Regions from separate parts of the Blautia sp. BCRC 81119 genome, predicted to be linked through region 1. Evidence: predicted binding sites of a transcription regulator. Region 1 holds the regulator's gene; each other region holds the start of a gene.
The links. The regulator NrdR, encoded in region 1, represses ribonucleotide reductase genes. The targets are predictions, from matches to a motif close to CACAANATNTTGTG.

Region 1 (5,891 bases):
ACAGTTTTCAGGCACTGCTTTTTTATGAAGTTAAAAAAATAACAATCAGCGTCTATTGTATGAAGCGGCGACAAAAATGTCAAGAGGTTAAAAAGATTTTCGATGCTTATGAATGATTTTTGTTGTGCAATTTGTTTGCTTTTGTGAGGCTAAAGGTTAAAATTATGTAAAAATTATCGTAAAATAAGATCTTCTGTGGTATAATATGAATATTCAAAAAATTCAAGGAAGGACGATGCAGATGTTGAAAAACTGGAACCCGGAACAGATTCCGGAAAAAGAGGATATCAAAGTGCGTTTAAGTGCTGCAAGAACCAGATTATATGAATTGCAGATGGCTCTGAAAGAGCATAAGATTCCGGTGATCGTGCTGTTTGAAGGCTGGGGAGCTTCCGGAAAAGGAAGTACCATAAGTAAGGTGATCAAGAATATCGATCCTCGTTTCTTCAAAGTTGCGACTATGTCAGCACCTACAGAGGAAGAACTTCGGAAACCATTTCTTTACCGATATTTCAGGGAAATCCCGGAAGCGGGCAAGTTTACATTCCTGGATTCAGGATGGATGGATCAGACCTGTCGTGAACGTATGGATAAAAAGCTGAAGGGTGACAATTATTCAAAACGGATTGACAGTATCCGGAGATTTGAACGTCAGCTGACGGATAATGGATATGTACTCCTGAAATTTTTTATACAGATCGACCGGAAAGAACAGGAAAAACGTATGGGCATCCTTCTGGAAAGCAAGGATACCAGATGGAGAGTCAATGAATATGATCTCTGGCAGAATGATCATTATAAGAAGTGCAGAAAGATTTTCGACCAGTATATGCAGGATACCAATACATCTGCGGCTCCATGGTATATTGTCGATGCCGGTGACCGGAAGTGGGCAGAACTGCAGGTACTGGAAACCATGATCAGCAATATAGAGGTTGCCATGGAAAACAGCAAACATGCAGTGCCGATCCTGCAGAATGTTTTTCCTCTGGTGGAGATGCCCAGATTAAGCGAGATTCCTCTGGATGGAAAAGAAGTGGGGGATGAAGAGTACAAGGCTGAGCTTAAGGAACTGCAGGCAAAGCTTGGAAGCCTGCATAACCGTCTTTACCGAAAAAGAGTGCCTGTGATCATCACCTATGAAGGCTGGGATGCTGCCGGAAAGGGAGGAAATATCAAGAGGATCACGGAGGCTCTTGATCCCCGTGGATTTGAGGTATATCCTATCGCAAGTCCGGAGCCTCATGAAAAAGCCCGTCATTATCTGTGGCGTTTCTGGACAAGGCTTCCCAAGGATGGTCACATTGCCATCTTTGACCGGACGTGGTACGGAAGAGTGATGGTAGAACGTCTGGAGGGCTTCTGCAGCGAGAATGACTGGAGACGTGCCTACAATGAGATCAATGAATTTGAGAAGGAGCTTTCTGACTGGGGCGCTGTGATCGTGAAATTCTGGGTCCACATTGATAAGGACACCCAGCTTGCCAGGTTCAACGACCGCCAGAGCAATCCGGAAAAACAGTGGAAGATCACGGATGAGGACTGGAGAAACCGTGAAAAATGGGATCAGTATGAAACAGCAGTAGATGAGATGCTTCAGAAAACCAGTACTGCTTATGCACCATGGCACATTCTGGAATCCGTAGATAAGAAATATGCAAGGCTGAAGGCGCTTCGGATCGTGATCGAAGAAATTGAGAAAGCGCTGAAATAAGAGATAAAAGCTGCGGCAGGATAACAGATATTCTGCTGCAGCTTTTTGTCTGAAGAGAGATGAATCAATTCCGGAGATAGTTTCGCATACTGCGAAGAGCATGTTTTTCCAGTCGGCTGACCTGAGCCTGGGAGATACCAATCTCATCAGCTACCTCCATTTGGGTTTTTCCCTCGTAGAAGCGGAGATCGATAATGTGACGTTCACGCTCTCCAAGCCGGTTCATGGCATCTCGAAGAGAAATATCCTCCACCCAGTTTTCTTCCAGGTTCTTTTTATCACTGATCTGATCCATAACATATAGGGTATCTCCGCCTTCGGAATACACGGGCTCAAAAAGGCTTACCGGGCTCTGGATCGCATCCATGGCATAGACGATCATTTCCTTGTCGATACCGATCTCATCAGCGATTTCTGCAATGGTAGGCTCTTTGAGATGCTGCCGCATATAGTTTTCCCGGGTATAGATGGTTTTGTAAGCGATATCCCGCAGAGAACGGCTGACCCGTATGCTGTTGTTATCACGGAGATATCTTCGGATCTCTCCGATGATCATGGGAACTGCATAGGTGGAAAATTTTACCTGAAGAGTGGTGTCGAAATTATCGATCGCTTTGATCAGGCCGATGCAGCCGATCTGAAAAAGGTCATCCGGATTTTCACTGCTGTTCTGAAAACGCCGGATCACGCTTAAAACAAGCCGCAGATTGCCTTTGATGTACAATTCCCTGGCTTCTTCATCGCCAGCTTTGATTCTTTTAAAGAGCTCCGCCTTTTCTTCCTGATCGAGAACGGGAAGGGTTGAGGTATTTACTCCGCAGATTTCAACTTTATTCAGTGCCATCTTAGAATCCTCCTTGTCTTGTCAGTACATTAAGATGATTCTCAGAGGGCGGTTGAAATATACTTTTTCAGGGAAAATATAAAAAATAAAGGGCCTTGACAATAAGGAGGTATTTATTCTCCGGACAGCAGTTTTTCATTACGGAAATCAACAAGGATGATATCTTCGCCGATCTGGCGGATGCAGTCCCATGGAATGGAATATTCATTTTCTTTGGAAAAACACCAGCAAAATTTTCCCGGTTCCGGCATGATCAGGGCTTTCAGACGTGCGGTTTCACAGCAGAATTCCACATCAAGAGGGCAGCCAAGACTGCGGCAGGTATGGATATTGATCACTTCTTTTTGTTTCAGCTCACAGATGCGCATAAATTCATCACCTGGTATGATTTTATGGAAAATCTGTAAAATTTATGCAAGTCCGATTATTGACACATTATGTGCATTTATTTTATAATAAAAACGAATTTAGTAATGATTTACTGATCCGGAAAGGGGGAGAGTTCCGTGAGATGTCCGTTCTGTAACCAGGATAATACAAGAGTTGTAGATTCCAGACCTGTAGAGGATACCAATTCCATCCGCCGCCGCCGTCTCTGTGATGCCTGCGGAAAGCGTTTTACAACTTATGAGAAGGTGGAAACGATTCCGCTGACTGTGATCAAGAAGGATCAGAACCGGGAAAGCTATAAACGTTCCAAGATCCAGGATGGTGTTCTTCGTGCCTGCTATAAGCGCCCCATTCCCATTGAGAGAGTGGAAGAGATGATCGATTCCATAGAAGGAGATATTTTCCGGTCAGAAGACCGTGAGATCAGCAGTACCAAGATCGGAGAGATCGTTATGGAGCATCTGAAGGATCTGGATGCGGTGGCGTATGTACGCTTTGCGTCTGTATACAGAGAGTTTAAAGATGTCAGTACCTTTATGGATGAGCTGAAGAAGCTGATCAATTAAGAGATTAAATGAATAGACCGCAAATGCAGGAGATTTCAGGCCGATTGTCAAAAGACAACCGGCCTTTTTTGAAACATGAATGTTCGATTTTTCAGAGATCGTAAAAGTGGATACAAAAAAACAGGAACCGCCTGGGAAAAATCCTCTGCGGTCCCTGCTATAAATATACATTAATGATTCAGGAAACTTAATTAAACAATACCCTGAGCTTTCATAGCGTCAACAACTTTTTCGAAGCCGGCGATGTTTGCACCTACAACATAGTTGTCTTCCATACCGTAACGTTTAGCAGCGTCATCAGCTTTGTGGAAGATATCGATCATGATGTTGTGGAGTTTCTCATCAACCTCTTCTCTTGTCCAGGAAAGTCTCATGGAGTTCTGGCTCATCTCAAGTGCAGATGTGGCAACACCGCCAGCGTTTGCGGCTTTACCAGGCATGAAGAGAACACCGTTCTCCTGAAGGTATGTTGTTGCATCAAGAGTAGTAGGCATGTTTGCACCTTCAACGACGTATTTGCAGCCATTTGCAACCAGTGTTTTAGCTCCGTCAAGACCAAGCTCGTTCTGAGTAGCGCATGGAAGGTAGATATCACATTTGATATTCCAGATGCCAAGTCCCTCAGTGTAGGTAGCACCCTCAACACGGTCTGCATATTCTTTGATACGTCCACGTTTTACTTCTTTGATATCCTTTACGACGTCAAGGTTGATTCCGTTCGGATCGTAGACATATCCGTTGGAGTCGTTCATTGCAACAACCTTGGCACCAAGCTGAGTAGCTTTCTCAACAGCGTAAATAGCTACATTACCGGAACCTGTTACAACGATTGTTTTTCCTTCTACAGAATCATTGTGAGCTTTGGCGATCTCGTTGAGCATGTATACAACACCGTAACCGGTAGCCTCTGTACGGATCAGGGAACCTCCGAAGGAAAGACCCTTTCCTGTAAGGACACCCTCATAAAGGCCACGGATTCTCTTATACTGTCCGAAGAGATAACCGATCTCACGTCCGCCGACACCGATGTCACCAGCCGGAACATCTGTATCTGCGCCGATATATTTGCAAAGCTCTGTCATAAAGCTCTGGCAGAATGCCATAACCTCTCTGTCAGATTTACCCTTAGGATCGAAGTTGGAGCCACCTTTTCCACCGCCGATCGGAAGGCCTGTAAGAGAGTTTTTAAAGGTCTGCTCAAAACCAAGGAATTTCAGGATACCCTGATTTACAGAAGGATGGAATCTTAAGCCGCCTTTGTATGGTCCGATGGCGCTGTTGAACTGAACACGATATCCCTTGTTAACCTGTACAGTTCCGTTATCATCGATCCACGGTACTTTGAAGGAGATGATCCTCTCTGGCTCTACAAGACGCTCAAGGATGGAAAGTTTACGATACTCTTCCTCATTTTTGTCAATTACGACTTTAAGGGAATCGAGAACTTCCTTAACTGCCTGATGGAATTCTGGCTCGCCAGGATTCTGTGCTACAACTCTTTCATAAACTTCTTCTGTGTAAGACATTGTTGTTTCCTCCTCATCACATATTAAATTGCGTTGAAAACTAAATTCGAGTGCTATTATACATTAACATGCTAAAAAAGGGAAGTGCTAAATTTGATTTTTTTAAATTTTTATTTCTTGCGTTGAAAGCCTAAATGTGAGATGATATAGAATAAATATTTTTTGACTATGAAATTAAAATGGTTAAATAATAGTGAAAATTAGAAGAGGAGTGGTTTTTATGAGAACATTCGGGAAATCATCAAAGCTTGACAACGTGCTGTACGATGTGCGCGGACCGGTTGTGGATGAGGCTGCCAGAATGGAAGAAGATGGAATGGAGATTCTGAAGCTGAATATTGGTAATCCGTATCCATTTGGGTTTTCAGCACCTCAGGAAGTGATCCTGGATATGCTGAGTAATGTTCGTACTTCCCAGGGATATTCCGATTCCAAGGGCATTTTTTCTGCAAGAAAAGCGATCATGCAGTATGCACAGCTTCGCGGGATCCCGGGAGTTACCATTAATGATATTTATACGGGAAATGGTGTCAGTGAACTGATCAACCTCTGTATGCAGGCGCTGCTTGATAACGGGGATGAGATCCTGATCCCGGCTCCGGATTATCCGCTGTGGACAGCTACTGCAACACTGGCAGGCGGAAATGTAGTTCATTATATCTGTGACGAACAGTCTGACTGGTATCCGGATATTGAGGATATCAAGAGCAAGATCACACCAAGGACCAAGGCGATCGTTATCATCAATCCCAATAACCCTACAGGTGCAGTATATCCGAAGGAGATCCTGGAACAGATTGCAGACATTGCAAGAGAAAATGAGCTGATCATCTTTTCTGATGAGATCTATG
Region 2 (5,891 bases), on a different contig from region 1:
AATCTTGGTCTTTACAAGTCTCTGGAGCGTGAAGGCATCGACTATGAGCAGACTGCAGTTGGTGACAAATACGTTGCCGAGAACATGATGGAAAACAATTACAGTATCGGTGGTGAACAGTCCGGACATATCATCTTCAGCCGCTATTCCGCTACCGGTGACGGGATCCTGACTTCTCTTATGATCATGGAGGCATGTGTGGATCAGAAGGCCACACTCTGCGACCTTGCAAAGGAGATGAAGGTTTATCCGCAGCTTCTCCGGAATGTGCGTGTTTCCGACAAGAAAACAGCACTGGAGAACGAAAAGGTAAAAGCAGCCATTGAGGCAGCCGCAGAGGCACTTGGCGATGACGGACGTATCCTGGTACGTGAGAGTGGTACAGAGCCGCTGATCCGTGTTATGGTAGAAGCGGGAACGGATGATCTCTGCCATAAATATGTAGATAGTGTTGTTGATGTGATGGAAGCCGAAGGGCTTGTTGCAGAATAAGGAATTCCATGAAAAAAACAAAGACCGTATTGATTCTTGCAGCCGTTACAGGAGCCTTGCTTCTGGGCGGCTGCGGCAGTGAAAAAACAAAAATATATGAACAGGCCGGAAAGGATCTTTCCCAGGGAAGCTACAAGTATGCCCTGGAGGAGTACCAGAGCTCTATCCAGAACGGAGTGAAGCTGGTACAGTCCTATCGCGGGGCAGGTATCGCAAGCCTGCGTCTTGGCAAATATGAGGATGCCGTGAATAGCTTCACGGAAGCTCTGAACTGCGATAAAGTAAGCAAAAGCCTTCGTAAGGATATCCTGTCCTACCGGGCTACTGCAGAGCTGAAGTCTGGAAAATACGAGGATGCCATGGCAGACTGCCAGACACTTGGAGAAGATTTTTCCATGGATGCAGGCAGTTATTTTCTCACTGGAAAGGTTGCCCTTGCCATGGATTCCTACGAAGAAGCCGCATCTAACTTCAAACAGGCCTATGGAGAAGATTCCACCTATGATATGGCGATCGAGATCTATGCGGCATATCTGGACAAGGATATGGAAGCGGACGGAACCAGATATCTGGAAGCTGCTCTTTCTTCTGAGGCCAAGGATGCCCAGGACCACTGTGACAGAGGCCGTGTCTACTATTATATGGAAGACTACAGCAACGCAAAAAAAGAGCTTCTGGAAGCAACCAAGAAGGATAATACGGAAGCATTGCTTCTTCTGGGGATGGTATATCTGGCCCAGGATGATGTGGAAAATGCCCAGGCAATGTACAAGCAGTATATTTCTGCAGTGGGTGATTCCGCCAAGGGCTATAATGGTCTGGCACTGTGCGATATCCGAAGCGGAGATTATGATTCCGCTCTTGATAACATCACAAAGGGCCTTCCGACAGCTACCACAGACGAGATGCAGAGTCTTCTGTTCAATGAGATCGTAGCCTATGAAAAAAAGCTGGATTTTGCTACTGCACTGACCAAGGTCCAGGAATATATTGAGATGTTCCCTGAAGATTCCGCTGCAAAAAAAGAGCGGGCTTTTCTGAAAACAAGAACGTCTTCGGAGGGCTGATATGGAATATTTTGAGGAAATACAGGACAGGGTTATCCTGATCGGTGTCCAGGCAGATCGGGGGGATGACATGGAGGAATCCCTGGATGAGCTTGGAGAACTTGCGGCTACGGCAGGTGCGGCGGTTGCAGGCAGGATCATTCAGAATCGTGAGGCCGTACATCCGGGCACCTATATCGGAAAAGGCAAGATCGAAGAGGTAAAAGGTCTTCTCTATGCCCTGGATGCCAATGGTGTGATCTGTGACGATGAGCTTTCTCCTGCCCAGATGAATAATCTGGAGCGGGAGCTGGAGTGCAAGGTTATGGATCGTACCCTGCTGATTCTTGACATTTTTGCGAAGCGTGCCGTCACAAGTGAAGGCAAGATCCAGGTAGAGCTTGCACAGCTTCGTTACCGGTCTGCACGTCTTGTGGGACTACGTTCTTCTCTTTCGCGACTTGGAGGAGGAATCGGAACCAGAGGCCCTGGTGAGAAAAAGCTGGAGACAGACCGTCGTCTGATCCGGAACAGGATATCCGCACTGAAGCAGGAGCTTTCCCAGGTAGAAAAGCACAGAGAGCTGATCCGTTCCAGAAGAGCTGTGGGAAATCTGAAGACAGCAGCCATTGTCGGTTATACCAATGCAGGAAAGTCAACGCTTCTGAATACACTGACAGGCGCTTCGGTGCTTTCGGAGGATAAGCTGTTTGCCACACTGGATCCGACTACCCGTCTTCTGACACTGGATGATGGACAGCAGCTTCTTCTTACGGATACCGTAGGCTTTATCCGCAAGCTTCCCCACAATCTGGTGGAAGCCTTCAAGAGTACCCTGGAGGAAGCCAAATATGCGGATTATATCATTCATGTGGTAGATGCATCCAATCCTCAGGCGGAGATACAGATGCATATCGTATATGAAACCCTGAAAGAGCTTGGTGCTCTGGGAAAAAAGACGATCACACTTTTTAACAAGCAGGACCGTGTTTCCGGGGAAAACTTTCGGGATCTCCGGGCAGACCATACGCTGAAGATTTCCGCACGGACAGGAGAGGGGCTTGAGGAATTTAAGCAGCTTCTTTCTGAGATACTGGCAGAAGGACAGATTTATATGGAACGGCTTTTTCCTTATTCGGAGGCCGGTCAGATCCAGCTGATCCGTGAGTATGGACAGCTTCTTTCGGAAGAGTATACCGAAGGAGGGATTGCTGTAAAAGCAAGAGTTCCGCGGGAAATCTATCCGAAAGTCACATAATGTTAAAATATCTACTCAGTACCATATATAGTACCGTGAACAAAACGGGCACTATATATGGTGCTTTTTATGTTGACGCAAAGAGGCGTGTCTGATACAATAAGCCTACAGCGCTTTGAACACAGATCGTGAAACGGAGTGTGTTCGTAAGCAGGCAAGTGAGGCGGAATGAAATATCCGCTTATAAATAAATGCATGAGGGAGGCATTTTCTTATGTTTCAGGTAGTAAAAAGAGACGGTGAATTAGACGAATTTAAAATGGGGAAGATCACTGCGGCAATTGATAAGGCATTTGATGCCAAAGGTAAGAATTACAGTTCGGATATGATCGATCTTCTGGGACTTCGTGTTACAGCGGATTTTCAGAATAAGATCGAGAACAACCGGATTTCTGTTGAGGATATCCAGGACAGTGTGGAGAACGTACTGATCCAGGCCGGATATTCTGATGTTGCCAAGGCGTATATCCTTTATCGTAAGCAGCGTGAGAAGATCCGCAATATGAAATCCACCATCCTTGACTATAAAGAAATCGTAAACAGCTATGTAAAGGTTGAGGACTGGCGTGTAAAGGAGAACTCAACGGTTACTTATTCTGTAGGAGGTCTGATCTTAAGCAACTCCGGAGCAGTTACCGCAAACTACTGGCTGTCTGAGATCTACGACAACGAGATCGCAGATGCACACAGAAATGCAGATATCCATATCCATGATCTGTCCATGCTGACCGGTTACTGTGCAGGCTGGTCCCTGAAGCAGCTGATCCGAGAGGGACTTGGTGGTATTGAGGGTAAGATTACTTCTGCACCTGCAAAGCATTTAAGTGTACTCTGCAACCAGATGGTGAATTTCCTGGGTATCATGCAGAACGAATGGGCGGGCGCACAGGCATTTTCATCCTTTGATACTTATCTGGCACCTTTTGTAAAGGCAGACAACCTTTCCTATCCGGAGGTTAAGAAATGCATTGAGTCCTTTGTATATGGCGTAAATACTCCAAGCCGCTGGGGCACTCAGGCACCATTTTCCAACATTACACTGGACTGGACCGTTCCGGACGACCTTGCAGAGCTTCCGGCTATCGTAGGCGGCAAGGACATGGATTTCAAATACAAAGACTGTAAGAAAGAAATGGATATGGTCAATAAGGCATTTATCGAGACCATGATTGAGGGAGATGCCAACGGACGTGGATTCCAGTATCCGATCCCGACCTACTCCATCACAAAGGAATTCGACTGGTCTGATACCGAGAACAACCGTCTTCTCTTTGAGATGACTTCCAAGTACGGTACTCCGTATTTTTCCAATTATATCAACAGTGATATGAAGCCAAGCGACATCCGCAGCATGTGCTGCCGCCTCCGTCTGGATCTCCGTGAGCTCCGCAAAAAGAGTGGTGGATTCTTTGGCTCCGGTGAGAGCACAGGCTCTGTAGGCGTTGTTACCATCAATATGCCGCGTATCGCATACCTTTCCAGAACGCCGAAGGAATTTTATCAGCGCCTGGACCACATGATGGATATCTCCGCAAGATCTCTTCACATCAAGAGAGATGTGATCAGCAGGCTTCTGGAGGAGGGACTGTATCCGTACACGAAGAGATATCTTGGAAGCTTTGACAATCATTTTTCCACCATCGGCCTTGTGGGAATGAACGAAGCGGGCTTAAATGCCTGCTGGCTGAAAAAAGACATGACAGATCCGGAAACCCAGAAGTTTACAAAAGAGGTTCTGGAGCATATGAGAAGCCGTCTTTCAGACTATCAGGAGCAGTATCCGGGAGAGCTTTTTAACCTGGAGGCAACACCGGCAGAGTCCACTGCATACCGTCTTGCCAAACACGACAGAAGCCGTTATCCGGATATCAAAACAGCAGGAAAAGAGGGCGACACTCCGTATTACACAAACAGTTCTCATCTGCCGGTTGATTACACTGCGGATATTTTTGACGCACTGGATATTCAGGACGATCTGCAGACTCTGTATACTTCAGGAACCGTATTCCATGCATTCCTTGGGGAGAAGCTTCCGGACTGGAAGGCAGCGGCAGCGCTGGTACGTAAGATCGCAGAGAATTATCGCCTGCCCTATTACACCATCTCACCGACCTATTCCGTATGTCAGGAGCATGGCTACATCAGCGGCGAGCATTTCACCTGCCCGAAATGTGGAAAGAAGGCTGAGGTTTACAGCCGTATCACAGGATATTACCGTCCTGTACAGAACTGGAACGATGGTAAGACCCAGGAGTACAAGAACCGTACCCTCTATGATATTACCCATTCCCAGCTGAAAAAGGTCCATACCAGTGTGATGACCATGAAGGGTGACGAGGTGGAGATCCAGCCTGTGGAATCTCATAAATATCTTTTTACGACCAGCACTTGTCCGAACTGCCGTATGGCAAAGAAAATGCTGGAAGGCGAAGAACTGGAGATCATCGATGCTGAGCAGAATCCCGAGCTTGTCAAGCAGTATGGGATCCGTCAGGCGCCTACACTTGTGATCACTGACGGGGCACAGGTTAAGAAGTATGTGAATGCTTCTAACATTCAGAAGTATGTGGATGAAGAGCTGGATTGAGCTCTTTGGGGCAATTGTAAATTGTAATTAAAATGGCTGGACGTATGTCTGTTTGGATGTGCGTCTGGTCTTTTTTTATATAATTTTTTATTTTTTGTCGTTTGTTTTTATGTTTTTTTGGGGGATTTTCGTTTTGGGGGAAAGATGGTTGACATTTCATGTCGGGATGGTATACTTATACATGGGTTTAATGATTGAAAGTGTTACACTTTAATGTATAAATATATGTATATCGCTGTGATACCGCGTGGGGAATCCGGGAATTGTTTCCCGGCGGAAATTTGCGAGGGGGAAAGCACTCAAAGTTGCGAAGCCCGTTTTTCCCCCTCGCGCTCCCCCTTTCCGGGCACGCTTTTTTGAACGTACGTTGTGGTGTGTGATACGTTTTGTATAGGGCGATGGATTCGACTGTATCGGGAATTCAAGGCTGAGCCGATGAATGAGGACGGACGGAAAAGCGGCCCGCATAGCGGGCCTGTTCCCTGATATGAGATTTATGTTCTGTGAT
Region 3 (5,891 bases), on a different contig from region 1:
CGTGAGATCTCCGGTGAGGAACAGAAAAAAGATATCCGTATGGCCAAGGAGCTTCTGGATAAACTGATCGCAGAATAAGAGCTGAGGAAAAAACTATGATTATTTACGCAGGAAAAGATTATCAGGATGTAAGCAGAAAAGCAGCCAATATCATGTCTGCACAGATTATCATGAAACCGGATGCAGTTCTTGGACTGGCTACCGGTTCCACGCCTGTGGGCATGTATGCACAACTGGTAGAATGGTACAAAAAAGGGGATCTGGATTTTTCCAGGGTGACAAGTGTGAATCTGGATGAGTACAAGGGACTTTCCGGCGACAATGACCAGAGCTACCGCTATTTTATGGATCATAATCTCTTTGACCATGTAAATATTGACAAAGCACGGACCTTTGTGCCTGACGGACTGGAAGAGGATAGCGATAAGGCATGTGCACAGTATAACGAAATCATCCGGCAAACCGGAGGTGTGGATATGCAGCTGCTTGGTATCGGCGGGAACGGACACATCGGCTTCAATGAACCAGGAGATGCCTTTGAAAAAGAAACCCATTGTGTGGATCTGACAGAAAGTACCATCAGGGCCAATTCAAGGTTTTTTGAAAGCATGGATGAGGTCCCGAAACAGGCCTACACTATGGGAATCGGGAATATCATGGCTGCAAAAAAGATCCTTCTTGTGGCAACGGGAACATCCAAGGCAGAAGCCCTGTATAATTCCCTGTACGGACCGATCACACCGAAGGTTCCGGCATCTATCCTGCAGCTTCACCCGGATCTCACGGTTGTGGCAGATGAAGATGCACTGAGTATGATCCGCGAAAAAATAAAATAAAAATCCGGAATACAACTGCCGGATCAAAAAAGGATGGCTTCCGATTCCTACCTGTGCAGGAACGGAAGCCATCCTTTTTCTTTCCGCTGCTCAGTGGATTTCTTCACCGGCAGTTTTTTGTGCGGCTTTTATTTCGTTGTAACAGTATTTGATGATAGATTTTCTGGTTATGATTCCGATGAAGGAGCCCTGGTCATCTACCACCGGTACGAAGTTCTGATTAATGGCGCGATCCAGGAGATCTTCCATATTGGAATCTGCATGGACCGGTTTGTAGGTGGCACGGCGTGGAATCGCCATGATTGGGATTCCCTCTGTTTCCTTGATGTCGTGGATATCTGCACGGCGCATGCCCCAGAGGAGATCTCCCTCTGAGATGGTGCCGAGATATTTGCCGTCCATGGTGAGGATAGGAATGCAGGAGTACTTGCGGTGCTCCATTTTTTCGAGGGTCTGGCGAAGAGTTTCATCCTCAAAGATGTAGGCTACTTCGCTTTTGGGAATCAGAAAAAACAGAATGTTCACGTTATTACCTCATTTCCGCGAAAATTATAAATAAATCTGTAGGCTGTTTTAGAGAAGCTGAAGTCCGTGTGTCTCTGCAGCATCTGTGATCTCCTTCGGCCAGAGAGAGACATGTACTTCTCCGATGTGTGCTTTACGAAGGAAGAACATACAGATCCTGGACTGTCCGATACCACCACCGATGGTGTACGGAAGCTCTTTGTTCAGGATTGCTTTCTGGAATGGAAGCTCTCTTCGGTCATCACAGCCTGCTTCGGTAAGCTGGCGGTCAAGTGCGTCCTCATCAACACGGATTCCCATTGAGGAAAGCTCAAGGGCAATGTCAAGTACCGGATAGTATACGAGGATATCACCGTTCAGTTCCCAGTCATCATAGTCCGGGGCACGTCCGTCGTGGCGCTCGCCGTTGGTGAGCATTTTTCCTACCTTCATAAGGAAGACAGCGCCCTTTTCACGGGTGATCCGATATTCACGTTCCTTCGGTGTGCAGTCCGGATACATGTCAAGAAGCTCCTGAGTTGTGATAAAAAAGATATCCTTCGGAAGGATCTCCTCGATGTAGTCATACTGTACAGCCATGTATTTCTCAGTTTTACGAAGGACACTGTAAATGGTGCGTACGGTTTCCTTGAGAGTTTCAATGGAACGCTCTTCTTTGGAGATGATCTTTTCCCAGTCCCACTGGTCTACGTAAACAGAGTGGATATTGTCCAGATCTTCATCCCGGCGGATGGCTACCATATCTGTGTAAAGACCTTCTCCGTGAGAAAATCCGTATTTTTTCAGTGCGTAGCGTTTCCATTTGGCAAGGGAGTGTACGATCTCGGCGTTGCTTCCTTCGATAGCCTTGATATCAAAGCTTACCGGGCGCTCTACACCATTAAGGTTGTCATTAAGGCCGGATTCCGGTGCTACAAATGTTGGAGCGGATACTCGAAGAAGGTTCAGCTTCTGGGAGAGTGTCTGCTGGAAGAAATCTTTTACGGTTTTGATCGCAATCTGTGTGTCATGGAGGTTCAGGTCTGCATGATAGGTTGCGGGGATTGTGATTGTATTCATTATCGGCTCCTCCTGATGATTTTTAGGCTTATTGCTCTGTGGGGTATTATAACAGAAAATGGGTGGAGTGGCAATATAATGAGAGGGGAAGTCTTTTGGGGTATCGTAGAAAAATACTGGGTATTAAATGCCTGGTGTGATATACTGAAAAAAGAATGCTTATGTTTACGATGGAAATATAAATATCCGTTTTGACGGATAGAATGGAGGGAGCTTATGGCAGGTCAAAGGTGTCAGGTTTGTGGGGGTAAGGTTGTAAATGGCAGGTGTTCATTATGTGGGATGCCTTACAGAAATGATGAGGTGTTATATCATCTGAATGAGCCCCGGGAGATACATTATAAACATGCTTCCGCCAAAGTGCGGGATATGATGCGGCAGTATGGACAGGATGCTGATCAAACAACACAACATAACGGAAACGTAAACCGGAATACGAACGCAAACCGGAATACAAACATAAACCGGAATACAAACATAAACCGGAATACGAATGCAAGCCGCAATACCGATTTGAATCGGAATCTAACCGGAAGCCGGAATACAGGTGCAGCAGCCGGACGTAAGACTGCAGCGGCAGTTAATACCAGGAATAAAACAACGGTGGGCAGAAATCGTGCAGAAGTTTTAGATCAGGGAAAAAAACAGCAAAAAAAAGATCAGAAAAGCAGCGGGGCAGGCTGGATCATATGGTTTATAGTGACACTGGCCATTCTGCTTCCGAAATTATGGGATTTTCTTGCAGACTGGATCGGAACGAATTTGTGAGAATATTTCTGCAGTGAGATCAGGCAGTGCTAAGTGTCTGTATTTTCGTGTATACAGAAATATCCCTTTTCTTTTCTCCTCAGCTGTGTTATACTCATGCCTAGCACAACATATAGATGAAAAACAATATATAGAGGATATAGGTACTATATATAGTATTTGCATAGCGACTTATATATAGCACAGGGAGGGATGAGCAATGTTATATGTGATCAAGAAAGACGGGACAAGAGAGGAGTTTAATCCGCAGAAGATCGTGGCTGCCGTGAACAAATCCGCAGAGCGTATTCTTTATACTTTTTCAGACGAGGAGAAGGATTTTATCTGCCGTTTTGCCCAGGAGCATGCGGATTCCCTTGGAAAGAATGAGATCGAGATCCAGGAGATGCACAACATCGTGGAGGGGGCTCTGGAGCGTGTGAATCCGGCAGTTGCCAAGAGCTACCGTGATTATCGGAATTACAAGCTGGATTTTATCCATATGATGGATGATGTCTATACCAAGAGTCAGGCGATCCGTTATATCGGTGATAAAAGTAATGCCAATACAGACAGCGCCCTTGTTGCCACGAAACGAAGCCTGATCTTTAATGAGCTGAACAAGGAACTCTATCGGAAGTTTTTTATGAACCGTAATGAGCTTCAGGCATGTAAGGACGGCTACATTTATATTCATGACCAGTCTGCACGTCTGGATACCATGAATTGCTGTCTGTTCGATGTGGCAGCTGTTTTAAGTGGCGGTTTTGAGATGGGAAATGTCTGGTATAACGAGCCGAAGACTCTGGATACAGCCTTTGATGTTATGGGGGATATCATTCTCAGTACAGCAGCACAGCAGTATGGTGGCTTTACAGTGCCGGAGGTTGATAAGATCCTGGCACCGTATGCAAAGAAGAGCTATGATAAATATATTTCCGAATTTATGAAATACTCGGACGAGAGCTGGAGTGGCCGTGAGGAGAGAGCTATTGAGTATGCTCTTGATAAGGTCCGCAGGGATTATGACCAGGGCTGGCAGGGAATTGAGTACAAGCTGAATACCGTCGGTTCTTCCAGAGGTGATTATCCGTTTGTTACGGTGACACTTGGTCTCGGAACCGAGCAGTTTGAGAAGATGTGTACGATTTCCCTTCTTGAGGTCCATCAGGGAGGACAGGGTAAGGCCGGACACAAGAAACCGGTACTTTTCCCGAAGATCGTATTCCTTTATGACAAAGAGATCCATGGTCCAGGAAAGTGCTGTGAGGATATTTTTGAGGCTGGTGTGGAGTGTTCCTCCAAAACCATGTATCCGGACTGGCTGTCTATGTCCGGCGCAGGCTATATTTCCAGTATGTACAGGAAATACAAGAAGGTCATCAGCCCGATGGGATGCCGTGCTTTCTTAAGTCCGTGGTATGAGCGTGGCGGTATGGAGCCGGCGGATGAGAATGATACGCCTGTTTTTGTGGGACGTTTTAACATTGGTGCGGTAAGCCTTCATCTTCCGATGATCCTTGCAAAGGCCAGAGCGGAGAGCAGAGATTTTTATGAGGTTCTGGATTTCTATCTGGAAATGATCCGTAACCTGCACATCCGCACTTACGAATATCTGGGACAGATGCGTGCATCCACCAACCCGCTTGCATACTGTGAAGGCGGTTTCTACGGCGGACATCTGAAACCGAATGAAAAGATTGGCAAGATCCTGAAGCCTATGACAGCTTCCTTCGGTATCACAGCGTTAAATGAGCTTCAGGAACTTTACAATGGCAAATCCATTGCCGAGGATGGGGCGTTTGCTCTGGAGGTCCTGAAATATATCAATGACAAGGTAAATCAGTACAAGAAGGAAGATGGTTATCTTTATGCGATCTACGGAACACCGGCAGAGAGTCTTTGTGGCCTGCAGGTAGAGCAGTTCCGTAAGATGTATGGAATCATTGAGGGCGTTTCTGACAGACCATATGTGAGCAACAGCTTCCACTGCCATGTAACAGAGGATGTAACTCCGATCGAGAAACAGGATCTGGAGGGACGTTTCTGGGAGCTCTGCAATGGCGGTAAGATTCAGTATGTACGTTATCCGATCGGCTACAATAAGGAAGCTATCCGTACACTGATCCGCAGAGCCATGGATCTGGGATATTATGAGGGAGTGAACCTTTCTCTTGCATACTGTGACGATTGTGGTCATGAGGAACTGGAGATGGATGTATGCCCTGTCTGCGGTTCCAGAAATCTGACCAAGATCGACCGTATGAACGGATATCTTTCCTACAGCCGTGTCCATGGAGATACCCGCCTGAATGAGGCGAAGATGGCTGAGATCGCTGAGCGAAAATCTATGTAAATACTGGCTGCCCGATCAACTGTGTAACAGTGATCGGATGTAGAGTCAGACAGTATAAAAAATATCCCGCAGAGCTGCCGGTAAGACCAGCAGCCGTCTGCGGGATATTTTTATGTAAAGTGAAGTTTTATAGTTCACTTTGTATTCTGAGTCCGTAAAATGATCATTTAATGATAGTTCCGGTCTTCTCACGGTAGCCGTCTTTTGCATGGGCCATGTCTGTGATGATGGTACGGCGTCCGGTTCCCTTCTCCACGAAGGAAACACCTGCTTCGATCTTAGGAAGCATGGAGCCTGCCGCAAACTGTTTGCCGGCAATATATTTCTTGGCATCTTCTGTGGAAATAGTATCCAGATAAGATTCGTGA

Region 2: the regulator NrdR is predicted to act here: its motif matches at 2,846-2,859, upstream of DMI82_RS07360 (ribonucleoside triphosphate reductase).
Region 3: the regulator NrdR is predicted to act here: its motif matches at 3,333-3,346, upstream of nrdD (anaerobic ribonucleoside-triphosphate reductase).

What each region holds. Positions count from the first base shown of each region.
Region 1 is NZ_QJHD01000010.1:64,792-70,682, reverse strand. It holds gene pap (polyphosphate:AMP phosphotransferase) at 242-1,714, shown strand; gene sigG (RNA polymerase sporulation sigma factor SigG) at 1,779-2,558, opposite strand; gene DMI82_RS07895 (YlmC/YmxH family sporulation protein) at 2,672-2,926, opposite strand; gene nrdR (transcriptional regulator NrdR) at 3,065-3,514, shown strand; gene gdhA (NADP-specific glutamate dehydrogenase) at 3,706-5,040, opposite strand; gene DMI82_RS07880 (aminotransferase class I/II-fold pyridoxal phosphate-dependent enzyme) at 5,261-5,891, shown strand, end outside.
Region 2 is NZ_QJHD01000009.1:79,509-85,399, reverse strand. It holds gene glmM (phosphoglucosamine mutase) at 1-492, shown strand, start outside; gene DMI82_RS07370 (tetratricopeptide repeat protein) at 501-1,559, shown strand; gene hflX (GTPase HflX) at 1,561-2,796, shown strand; gene DMI82_RS07360 (ribonucleoside triphosphate reductase) at 3,011-5,383, shown strand.
Region 3 is NZ_QJHD01000009.1:59,853-65,743, reverse strand. It holds gene DMI82_RS07280 (sugar phosphate isomerase/epimerase family protein) at 1-78, shown strand, start outside; gene nagB (glucosamine-6-phosphate deaminase) at 96-836, shown strand; gene DMI82_RS07270 (CBS domain-containing protein) at 927-1,361, opposite strand; gene asnA (aspartate--ammonia ligase) at 1,410-2,420, opposite strand; gene DMI82_RS07255 (hypothetical protein) at 2,637-3,188, shown strand; gene nrdD (anaerobic ribonucleoside-triphosphate reductase) at 3,388-5,523, shown strand; gene arcC (carbamate kinase) at 5,687-5,891, opposite strand, start outside.